Regions from separate parts of the Pseudoalteromonas sp. GW168-MNA-CIBAN-0100 genome, predicted to be linked through region 2. Evidence: predicted binding sites of a transcription regulator. Region 2 holds the regulator's gene; the other holds the start of a gene.
The links. The regulator FliA, encoded in region 2, starts transcription of late flagellar genes. The targets are predictions, from matches to a motif close to CTAAAGNTNNNNNNNNNNNNGCCGATA.
Positions count from the first base shown of each region.

Region 1: a site for FliA is predicted at 2,814-2,840, ahead of AAEY62_RS06235 (DUF4402 domain-containing protein). Genes of this name have one in related genera too.

Region 1 covers NZ_JBEOOL010000007.1:144,996-150,229, forward strand. Annotated here, with positions in the region: gene galU (UTP--glucose-1-phosphate uridylyltransferase GalU) at 1-827, shown strand, start outside; gene AAEY62_RS06225 (SPOR domain-containing protein) at 1,170-1,853, shown strand; gene AAEY62_RS06230 (SPOR domain-containing protein) at 2,226-2,780, shown strand; gene AAEY62_RS06235 (DUF4402 domain-containing protein) at 2,896-3,498, shown strand; gene AAEY62_RS06240 (DUF4402 domain-containing protein) at 3,502-3,984, shown strand; gene AAEY62_RS06245 (fimbrial biogenesis chaperone) at 3,994-4,824, shown strand; gene AAEY62_RS06250 (hypothetical protein) at 4,859-5,234, shown strand, end outside.
Region 2 covers NZ_JBEOOL010000016.1:58,405-63,638, reverse strand. Annotated here, with positions in the region: gene AAEY62_RS11415 (chemotaxis protein CheA) at 1-1,490, opposite strand, end outside; gene AAEY62_RS11410 (protein phosphatase CheZ) at 1,506-2,279, opposite strand; gene cheY (chemotaxis response regulator CheY) at 2,297-2,680, opposite strand; gene AAEY62_RS11400 (RNA polymerase sigma factor FliA) at 2,721-3,431, opposite strand; gene AAEY62_RS11395 (MinD/ParA family ATP-binding protein) at 3,458-4,318, opposite strand; gene flhF (flagellar biosynthesis GTPase FlhF) at 4,311-5,234, opposite strand, start outside.

The sequences.
Region 1 (5,234 bases), on a different contig from region 2:
CTAAAGCAATTCCTAAAGAAATGCTTCCAGTGGTAGACCGTCCTTTAATTCAATATGTAGTAAACGAAGCCGTTGCTGCAGGAATTAAAGAAATAGTGTTAGTAACGCACTCAAGTAAAAATTCAATCGAAAATCACTTCGATACAAGTTTTGAACTAGAAGCTACTTTAGAAAAGCGTGTTAAGCGGCAACTACTTGCCGAAGTGCAAGCAATCTGCCCTAAAGACGTAACCATTATTCACGTACGCCAAGGTGAAGCAAAAGGCTTAGGCCATGCTATTAGTTGTGCAGCGCCTATTATTGGTAACGAACCGTTTGTAGTTATTTTACCAGATGTAATTATTGATGATGTAGAGAGCGATCTTAAAAAAGATAACTTAGCAGAAATGATCGCTAATTTTGAGAAAACTAAGCACAGCCAAATTATGGTAGAACCAGTACCAATGGCACAAGTGAACCAGTTTGGTGTGGTTGATTTAGGTGATGTTGACTTAAAGCAAGGTGAAAGCTCGCCAATTCTTAATATGGTAGAAAAGCCGCCAGTAGATGAAGCTCCATCAAACTTAGCTGTAGTGGGTCGATACGTATTAAGCGAAAATATCTGGCCGTTACTTGCAAAAACTCCGCAAGGTGCAGGCGACGAAATTCAATTAACTGACGCAATTGCGATGTTAATGGAACACGAAAAAGTAGATGCATACGCTATAAAAGGCCGTAGCCACGATTGTGGAAGTAAAATTGGTTACTTAAAAGCAACGATTGAATTTGCACTTCGTCGCGATGAATTTGCCGATGAATTAAAATCATTTATTAAAAAATTGATTTAACAGTTAACGTAAAACATGAAAGGCGCCTATATCGGCGCCTTTTTTTATGAGTTTTATCAGGATCAAAATTAGAAAAGGAATAGCTCTAAAATAAAAGTTTTTAAGTCATTACAGACATATTGTTATTTATGTTGTAAAGTTTGTGTTAATTGGCATTGAATTTGTATTAAATAATGCTCTCAAGGAAGGGATGGAGTATGCAACGTTGTGTTTTACGAAACACTGACAAGCATGCGAAGAGCTAGTTTTATGGCTCACAGCTTAAATAAAGTTAAACGCTTTCTTGTGAGAATGTTTAACTGAAATGTAGTGTAAAAACACTGCTTTCAGGACAACTAATACATGTTTATATATAAAAAAAATAACATTGGGCTTTTACTTAGCTTGCTAATGCTTTTATTTGGTACAGCATGCAGCGTCTCGCCTGAAATAAAAACCATTGATGAACAACCTCAAAGTAACTCGCCTGACTACGTATCAATTACAGCCCTTGAACTTGCTCAGCTAAAAGATGCCGCAATGCAGTGGCAACAAGCTCGTGAAGGCATAGAGCGAATTTTAAGATTAGAAAAAGAAATAACTTACCTCGTAAATCATATTGATATTATAAACAGCAAAGCTATTGCGCAGTCTAATCAAGGGTACAGCAGTAAGTCTGTACGCTCACCACGAAACACACGTAATGTTAAGTCACGCCAACAAGCTAAACAAAACTACAGTGATAAAAAACAAACTGTAAAATTAAATACACCTAAACATGTATTTGCTTTGCAAGTAGCTTCGGTTGACTCAGAGCAAGGTGTGGCTAAAGCATGGCAAGAGCTAAATGCTAAAGCAGCGCCGTTGTTTAGAGACAAAATATTGACTAACGTAGAAACCGCCAAAATAAACGACAAAATGTTTTACAGGCTGAAACTTGGCTCTTACCAAAACTTTAAAAATGCAAAAGCAGACTGTGACGTATTCAAACTGTACAAACTCGATTGCATAGTAAGTAACTACACTGATAAGCCAGTAAAGCTTTAGCGCACAGCATGTAATATCAATCTACAATAATACCTAATCAATTTGAAGGATTAGACCTGACGCTAACTTCGCTAATAATTTTTGATATACGACGGCATGTATGCCGGAGTTAGAGCAATGCAGCAACAATTAGTGATACCAACTAAATGATGAAATTTTGCCTTGTTATCGATATGGCTTTTCTTACCTCAAAATAGACTACTTAATTAAAAAAGTTGCTATAAAGTGGCGCAAAATTTGCTTTGATTTATTATCTTGGTTAGTAGAGTGCATTTTGCAATGCGGTATTTTAAGTCTTGTCATTTAATATCAGTTTTATTCTTATCTTTTTATTTATATGGATGTAGCAGCGCAACTGTAAATAACGAGAGCGTGCAGCATTCTTTAATTACTGATAAACAAGTAAAAGAGTATGTTTCGCAGTGGCACTTACAGCAAGAAAGCATTGGTCGTTTAACTGCTATGGAAGATGATTTACAGCTGTTAATTATGGCGTTATCGTCTCGAAGTGAATTAACTGAAAACCCTCCTTTACTCATGCAAAATAAAACCGATATCACCTATGGTAATCAGCCTTCACAGAATTTGGAACCGACGGCACTAAATAACACTCCCGAAGTAAAAACACCAAACTTACAAAATTCAGAACTCACCTTAACAGATGAAACTAAAATTGGAGCACAGCTTGGTTGGTATTTAAAGCCAGAGCTTGTTAAAGCAAGAGTCGAAAGGCTTAAGCAATTATACCCCAGTGCATTTACTCAATTTAATTTTACTATGTTTGAACGTAAAAATAATAATATGACTTTGTATGGATTACGTGTAGGTCCATTTAAAAACGATGCTCAAGTAAGTGCGTTTTGTTATTTAGCTAATCAGCTTGATCAAGTCTGTAATATTGCTGCTTTTGTCGGAAAACCAATATAATTAATAAATTAGGCTTTTTAAACTTATATAGTATTAAAGTATTTGTACTAATAGTCGATACTAACTATAGTTGGGCAAATATTTGATAAAGCCCATTTTCTTATAAGGATTTAGCATGAAGTTTTATTTATCTGCATTAGCTGTAGCCACCGTGGTCAGCTCGTTTAGCACTTATGCTGCTACAGAGTCATTTGAAGCGAAAGTAACAGTACAAAATGCTGTAATACTCACAAAAGATAACGATTTAAATTTTGGTACTATTCGTGCTATTTCAGATCCATTAGGCGCCGAACAAGCAACGCTGACAGTTAATCCTGATCCAGCTGCGAGCCCTGTTACTTCACAAGATAATCCAACTGGTAACGCTGCGAGTATCTCAATAATTGAAGGTGGTGAAGCGGGTGCTTTTAGTGTGTCAGATGTAGTACCAAACTCTATTTTAACCATTAGCGACCCAGTAAATACTTTAATACTACCCTTAGCTGGCCAAGGCTTAAATGAACCTGATTTTACTGTAGATGCTTGGACTTACTTTATAACGAGCGGAACAAATGCAGGAGCGCTTTATACGCAGGGTACTCCTAACCTACAAGCTGGTGCTGATGGCGCTGTATCATTTAATATAGGCGCGACTCTTTCTACTTCATCAAACGCATCAAGTGTGGATTACCCTGATGGTGAGTATTCTGGTAGCTTTAATATTGAAGTGTCATATTAATTAGTGTTTAAACAAACAATGCGTTTTTTGTATGCTTCTGCTTGGCTTTCGTTAATGTTTAGCGAGCAAGCCTATAGCGCAAGCATACAACAAGAAGCGCTTAATTTTGGCACTTTAGTTATCCCTCAAAATAATACTTTAAGCTCTATCACGATTAACCACGATGGTGAAATAACCACATTTGGTAGTATTTACGTATTAACTGAGGGGAATCCCGCAGAACTTTTATTTACCGATTTACCTCCGCTTACTCAAATATCGTTTAACAAAATGAGTGACTCTACATTGCAAAGTGAAGTACTTGGAGCTAATAGTGCCAAGTTTTCGGTTGTATTAGTGGATTTACCAAGAACGCAAACTAGCGATGAATTTGGAGAGCTTTTACTCAAAGTAGGTGGCCGTTTAATAACGACAGGGACTAGCCAAAGTTACTTAGATGGTAGTTTTATTACTGACACCCAATTAGAAATTACGATTGATTACTAAAGGAAAAACATGTTTTATAAAGTTGTAGTGCTGCTCGCACTGAGTGTATGTATTTTAGGAAAAAATGCATACGCAAATTTACTTATCTCTCCAACCCGTATTAGTTTTGATGAACGTCAACGAACCGCTAAAGTTACCGTAATTAATACGGGTGATGAATATCAAACATATCGTGTTTTATGGAGTGAGAAGCAAGCGCAACCTAGCGGTGGCTACATACAGTTGGCAGAGGCTACAAGCGAAAGTTTAAGTTCAATGGCACGTTTGTCACCAAAACAAATGCGTTTAGCACCTGGTGAAAAACAAACAGTAAAAATAGCAATACGTAAACCTAAAAGCCTAGCTTCTGGTGAGTACCGCTCTCATCTTCTATTTCAAGCATTGCCTGGTGAAAATACTAATAAAACAAGCTCAATAAAAGTTAATATGATTATGAGCTACAGCATTCCTATTTTGTTACGTAAAGACATGAAACAGCCAGAAGTTGCCATAGAGCAAGCTAAGCTAGTGCTAAATGAAAGCAATCAACGTCCTCAGTTTTTATTGAATATAAAACGAGAAGGTAAGTTTAGTAGCTACGGTAAATTAAGTGCTTACTTTGTTGATAGTAATAACGAGCAAGTTAAAATTGCAGAAATTGGTAATTTAAGTATTTATCCAGAAGTAGATAATGCGTTTGTAACCCTTAGTTTATTTAGTGACAAAAATTTAGATAAAGCAGGAAAAGTCATTTTTAAATATGAAGGTAGTCAAGAATATAAAGACCTTACATTTGCACAATACACTCTGCCTTTAACTTCACAATCACTTAATGTTTTAACTGTGAATGACGCTAAATAATTTATTGTATGCACTATTACTAAGCATAAGTAGTTTGCTTAGTAATAGTGTAATAGCTAATCCCAATTCTTCCGTGGGGGATGCTTTAACAACACTACGCGCAATTGAACTAAAGCTAACTAAGCCCGTTGAAGTAATTGATTATAAAAACAAAGAAAATCAGCAACAGCGAATCGCCACAGGCGAGTTATTAATACTTTCGCTTTATTTAAACTCATACTACTTAGGTGAAGTTGCAGCAATTAAAAGCGAGCAAAGTGTACAAGTTAGTTTAAGCGACTTATTTGATATTCTACAATTTGCAATGAATGTTGATGCTAGCAATCGAATTGCTCAAGGTGTTGGAGCAAATCAACAACCTCTTTTTCTAAATGCAGCGGTTACACCCGCTGTATTTACTAGTCCTACAC
Region 2 (5,234 bases):
CCTTCCTGAGACGCTGATAAAGTAACATTACCTGTTCTAGGCTTACCGGCAGCCTCACGAACAGCTGGCATTTCAATACCGTGGTCAACTGAGTTTCGAACTAAATGCACAAGCGGATCGGCTAGTGCTTCCACTAAGTTTTTATCTAAATCGGTTTCTTCACCTACAAGTTGTAAGTCAATGTCTTTGTTTAAGCTGCGTGCTAAATCGCGTACTACGCGAGGGAAACGACCAAATACCTTTTTAATTGGTTGCATTCGCGTTTGCATAACCGCGCCTTGAATATCAGCAGTCACTACATCTAAGTTAGAGATTGCTTTACCCATTGCTTCACTGTCTGAGTTAGTCGCTAAACTAACCAAACGATTTCGCACAAGTACTAACTCACCAACCATATTCATAATTTGGTCAAGTCGTTTTGTATCTACGCGAACTGTCGTCTCTGCTGCTGGTGGCGCTGATTTTTTAGGCGTTGCTGGCGCTGCTTTAGCAACCGGTTTTTCTACCGGTTTAGAAGCGGGTGCTTTTACAGGTTCTGGTTTTTTTACAGGCACACTCGCTTTTGCAGCTGGTTTAGCTGGGATATTGGGCTGTTTCACAGCTGGAGTGCTTTCTATTGATTTAGGTGCAGTGCCTTTACCATGAAGTTCATCAAGAAGCGCTTCAAATTCATCATCACTAATTTCATCATCTGATGAATTAGCAGTATTTGACGCTGGTTTAGCTGGTTCTACAGGTGCTTTAACTGCACTACTTTGCTCAGGTGCTTTACTCGCAACCTCACCAAAACTGCCAACTCCATGTAACTCGTCTAATAAGCTGTCAAATTCATCATCAGTAATATCACCATTAAAATCACTACTACTTGCTACTGGCTTTTCAACTGCAGGACCTTGTCCTTTACCGTGTAGTTCATCAAGTAAGTTTTCAAATTCATCTTCAGTGATTTCGTTTATTTCAGCATCACTAACCGAAGGAGTTCCGCTAAACATTTCATCAAATGCAAATGGATCTTCCTCATCAGCTATTGGCGTATCAACTACTTCATCAAGAGGTTGTTCAACGTCAGTTTCTGAAGCGACTCCGTTAAGCTCGGCTTCTGTTGGAGGTAGGCCCAAAATGTGGAGGGTTTGAAGTAACTCAGGATCTGCTGGTTCTGGCTTATCCCTATTTTGGATAGTCGCGAACATTTCATTAATGGTGTCGAGCGCTTGTAAAATAACATCCATTAACTCTGAATTGACCGTTCGCACGCCTTGACGTAGTAAATCAAATACGTTTTCAGCGCCGTGGCAAGCATCAACAAGTTCTGTCATAGCTAAAAAGCCTGCACCACCTTTTACAGTGTGAAAGCCTCTAAATATGGCATTTAGTAACTCGGTATCTTCTGGATTATTTTCCAGTTCAACTAACTGTTCAGATAAAAGCTCTAGGATTTCTCCTGCCTCTACAAGAAAGTCTTGTAAAATATCTTCATCGACTTCAAACATGCAGTTACTCTCCTCTTAGAAGCCCAAACTTGATAAAAGATCATCGACTTCATCTTGATCAGACACAACATCATTACGCGATTCTTTATCAATAATAGGGCCTTCAGGACCTGCTAAAGTTTGTGTGGCAACTGGTTCTTTTATTTTTTGTTGTTCTACTTTATTCGCTGTGTTGTCACTGTCATCTTGTTCAGCAAACGCTGTTAAAAGATGAAGTAAGCTTTCTTCTACTTCTCTAACAAGTTCTATAACACGGCGAATAACTTGACCTGTTAAGTCTTGATAGTCTTGAGCCATTAGTACATTTGTCATTAAGCTTTGAAGCTCATCCGTTTTATGATGAGAGTTATTCATAAACTTATCGATACTATGGCAAAGTTGTTTAAACTCACCAAGCTCAATCTCCCGGCTCATTAAACGATCCCATGTCGGTTTGATATGAGATATTTCATCTGCAAGTTGCTGAGCTATAGGTAAACTAGCCTCAACAGCATCCATTGTTTTATTAGCCGCATTTTCTGTCATTTCTATAACATAATTAAGCCGCTTTTTAGCATCTGGAATCGCATCTGTCGTTATGTTAGTTAAGCGAGTATCAAGCTCAAAGCTTTTAAGTGCTTCGTGCAGTTGACGAGTCAACTTCCCAACTTCAGCAAATAATTTAGACTGCTCTTGCGAAGCTGTCTCTAAAATCAACTGATTAGCTTTATCTTGCTCATCGTTTTCTAAATAAATGACGAGTTGACGAGCTTGTTCTAACGTTATTTGAGGCGCAGCTGGTGCTGACATAAGCCTCTCCCCCATCATTAGCCTAAGCGTTCAAATACTTTTTCTAATTTAGTTTTTAATGTTCCAGCCGTAAATGGCTTAACAATATAACCATTAACGCCAGCTTGCGCTGCAGCTATTATTTGTTCTTTTTTAGCTTCTGCCGTTACCATCAGTACAGGGATATGTTTTAACTTATCATCTGCACGAATTGCTCTTAAAAGGTCAATACCTTGCATTCCCGGCATATTCCAATCTGTAACCACAAAATCAAACACTTGATTTTGTAACATAGGCAAAGCTGTAGACCCGTCATCAGCTTCTTGAACGTTAGTGAAACCTAAGTCACGTAATAGGTTTTTTATAATTCGTCTCATCGTTGAAAAATCATCAACTACAAGAATTTTCATGTTTTTATCCAAAACATCCCCCAGTGAGGTATTAACCTTAGTTTACTTACTACTAGTTTATCCAGTCATTGATTTTAGCTTTAAGCTTAATCATCGCCTGACCATGTATCTGACTTACACGCGATTCGCTTACATCGAGTATATGTCCTATTTCTTTTAAATTCATTTCATCGTTATAGTATAAAGAAAGTACCATCGCATCACGCTCTGGTAATGACTTTATTGCATTTAGCAAAGACTCATTAAACCGATCATTTTTAACATTATTAAAAGGTTTGTCTAGCGCTAAATCTTGGCCTACGGGAGTAATAACATCCTCATCTACACCAAGGTCTTCTATGCCTAATACTTTACTGGTATTAACATCATTTAAAATATGATGGTACTCATTGAGTGAAATTTCAAGTTTTTCAGCAACTTCTGTATCTGTTGGTTCGCGATTCAGACTGCTTTCGAGCCCAGTAATTGCCTCTGCAACTTGTCGGCTTTTACGGTGTACTGAACGAGGAGCCCAATCACCACGGCGCATTTCATCAAGCATAGCCCCGCGAATACGAATACCGGCAAAGGTTTCAAAGCTTGCGCCTTTTGTTGCATCAAAGTTTTTTGAAGCTTCTATTAAACCTATCATTCCTGATTGAATTAAATCATCAAGCTGAACGCTAGGTGGTAATCGAGCAATTAGATGACATGCCACTTTTTTGACAAGTGATGCATGTTTCTCAACAATCACATTTAAGTTTTGTGTTGATTGATATCCCATAGCTCTATTCACCAATGTTGTCATAATTAGCCGTTTACTAGTTTCTCAATGAAAAACTCTAAATGCCCAGATGGTTGATTTGGTATTGGCCATTTAACTGCTTTTGTCGCCAGCGCTTTAAACGCGAGAGCGGCTGGCGAACTTGGAAAGAGCTCAACAATCACCTTTTGGCGACGTGTTGCTTTGCGCATATTTTCGTCATAAGGAACCGTTGCTACTAGCTCCATTGAAACATCTAAAAAGCGATCGGTAACTTTAGATAGTTTTGCAAATAATTCAGTGCCTTCACGCATACTGCGGACCATATTGGCAACAATTTTGAACTTATAAACACCGTGCTCGCGGCTTAATACTTTAATAAGTGCGTAAGCATCGGTTATTGATGTTGGTTCATCGCACACTACAACCATTACATCTTGTGCTGCTCGTGAGAAGCTTAGCACCATGTCTGAAATACCAGCGGCTGTATCTACAATTAAAATATCAAATTCGGTATTCAATTCGCTAAATGCACGAATTAGCCCGGCATGCTCAGATGGCGATAGTTCAACCATACTTTGCGAGCCCGATGTAGCGGGTACAATTTTAATACCAGCAGGGCCTTCAACTAAAATCTCGTCAAGCTCACATTCACCTGACAAAACGTGTGATAAATTGCGCTCTACACGTAAACCAAGCATCACATCACAGTTTGCTAAACCTAAGTCAGCATCCAGCACTAATACTCTATTACCTTGTTGCCCTAGTGCAATAGCGGTATTTAGAGAAACATTTGTTTTCCCTACCCCACCTTTACCACCGGTTACAGCGATAACTTTTACGCCGTTGTTATTGTTTTGACTCATTTTGCGCAGGCCGCTTGCTTGATCTAATACTGTGTTAATCATACATCCCTACTGTACTTGGCGCCACTGCTTGGTGCCTTGAATGTTGTGCTTTTGTTCTTTTTAAATATAATTGCTCAGCCTTTTTCACTAGTTTCTCAGCATTTGCAACACGAATATCTTCTGGCACTCGTTGACCGTTAGTAAGATACCCTATTGGGAGGCGATTTTGAATCGCAATACTAATAATCTCACCCAAACTTAATGATTCATCTAACTTAGTGAAAATACAACCACTTAACTGTACTTTTTTAAAGTGACGTACTGTTTCTTGTAATACATTAATTTGTGCCGTCGCGCTTAGTACTAAGTAGCTGCGAATATCCACACGTTGGTTACGCATTAACGTGTTTAACTGCTCAGTCAAACGTAAATCTCGCTGACTCATACCTGCTGTATCAATTAATACTAGACGTTTATTTCGTAAATGATATAAAACTTCAGCTAATTCATTAGCATCTTTAACTTGCTTTACACCACAACCAATAATACGGCCGTAAGTAGCAAGCTGTTCATAAGCACCAATTCTGTATGTATCAGTGGTTATTAAGGCCACTTTATCAGCGCCATATTTTTGTGCACCTAACGCTGCAAGCTTAGCAACTGTTGTTGTTTTACCAACACCTGTTGGACCCACTAACGCATATACACCACCTTGGCGAAGTATTTCATTATTGGTTGTTTGCATTTGATCTTCGACCATCGTTAACAACGCTTTCCAGCCTTGCTTACGAGATACATCATCAGGTACAAAACATGCCATTTGTTGCGCTACTTCTTTATCAATACCCATACCGACTAAGCGGTCAACCATGCAAGCGCGTGTTGGATCGCGACGCGCCATATCTTGCTGCATTAAGCCCGATACTTGATGCTCAAGTAATTGACGAATTGCGTTCATTTCTTCACGCATTGTTGT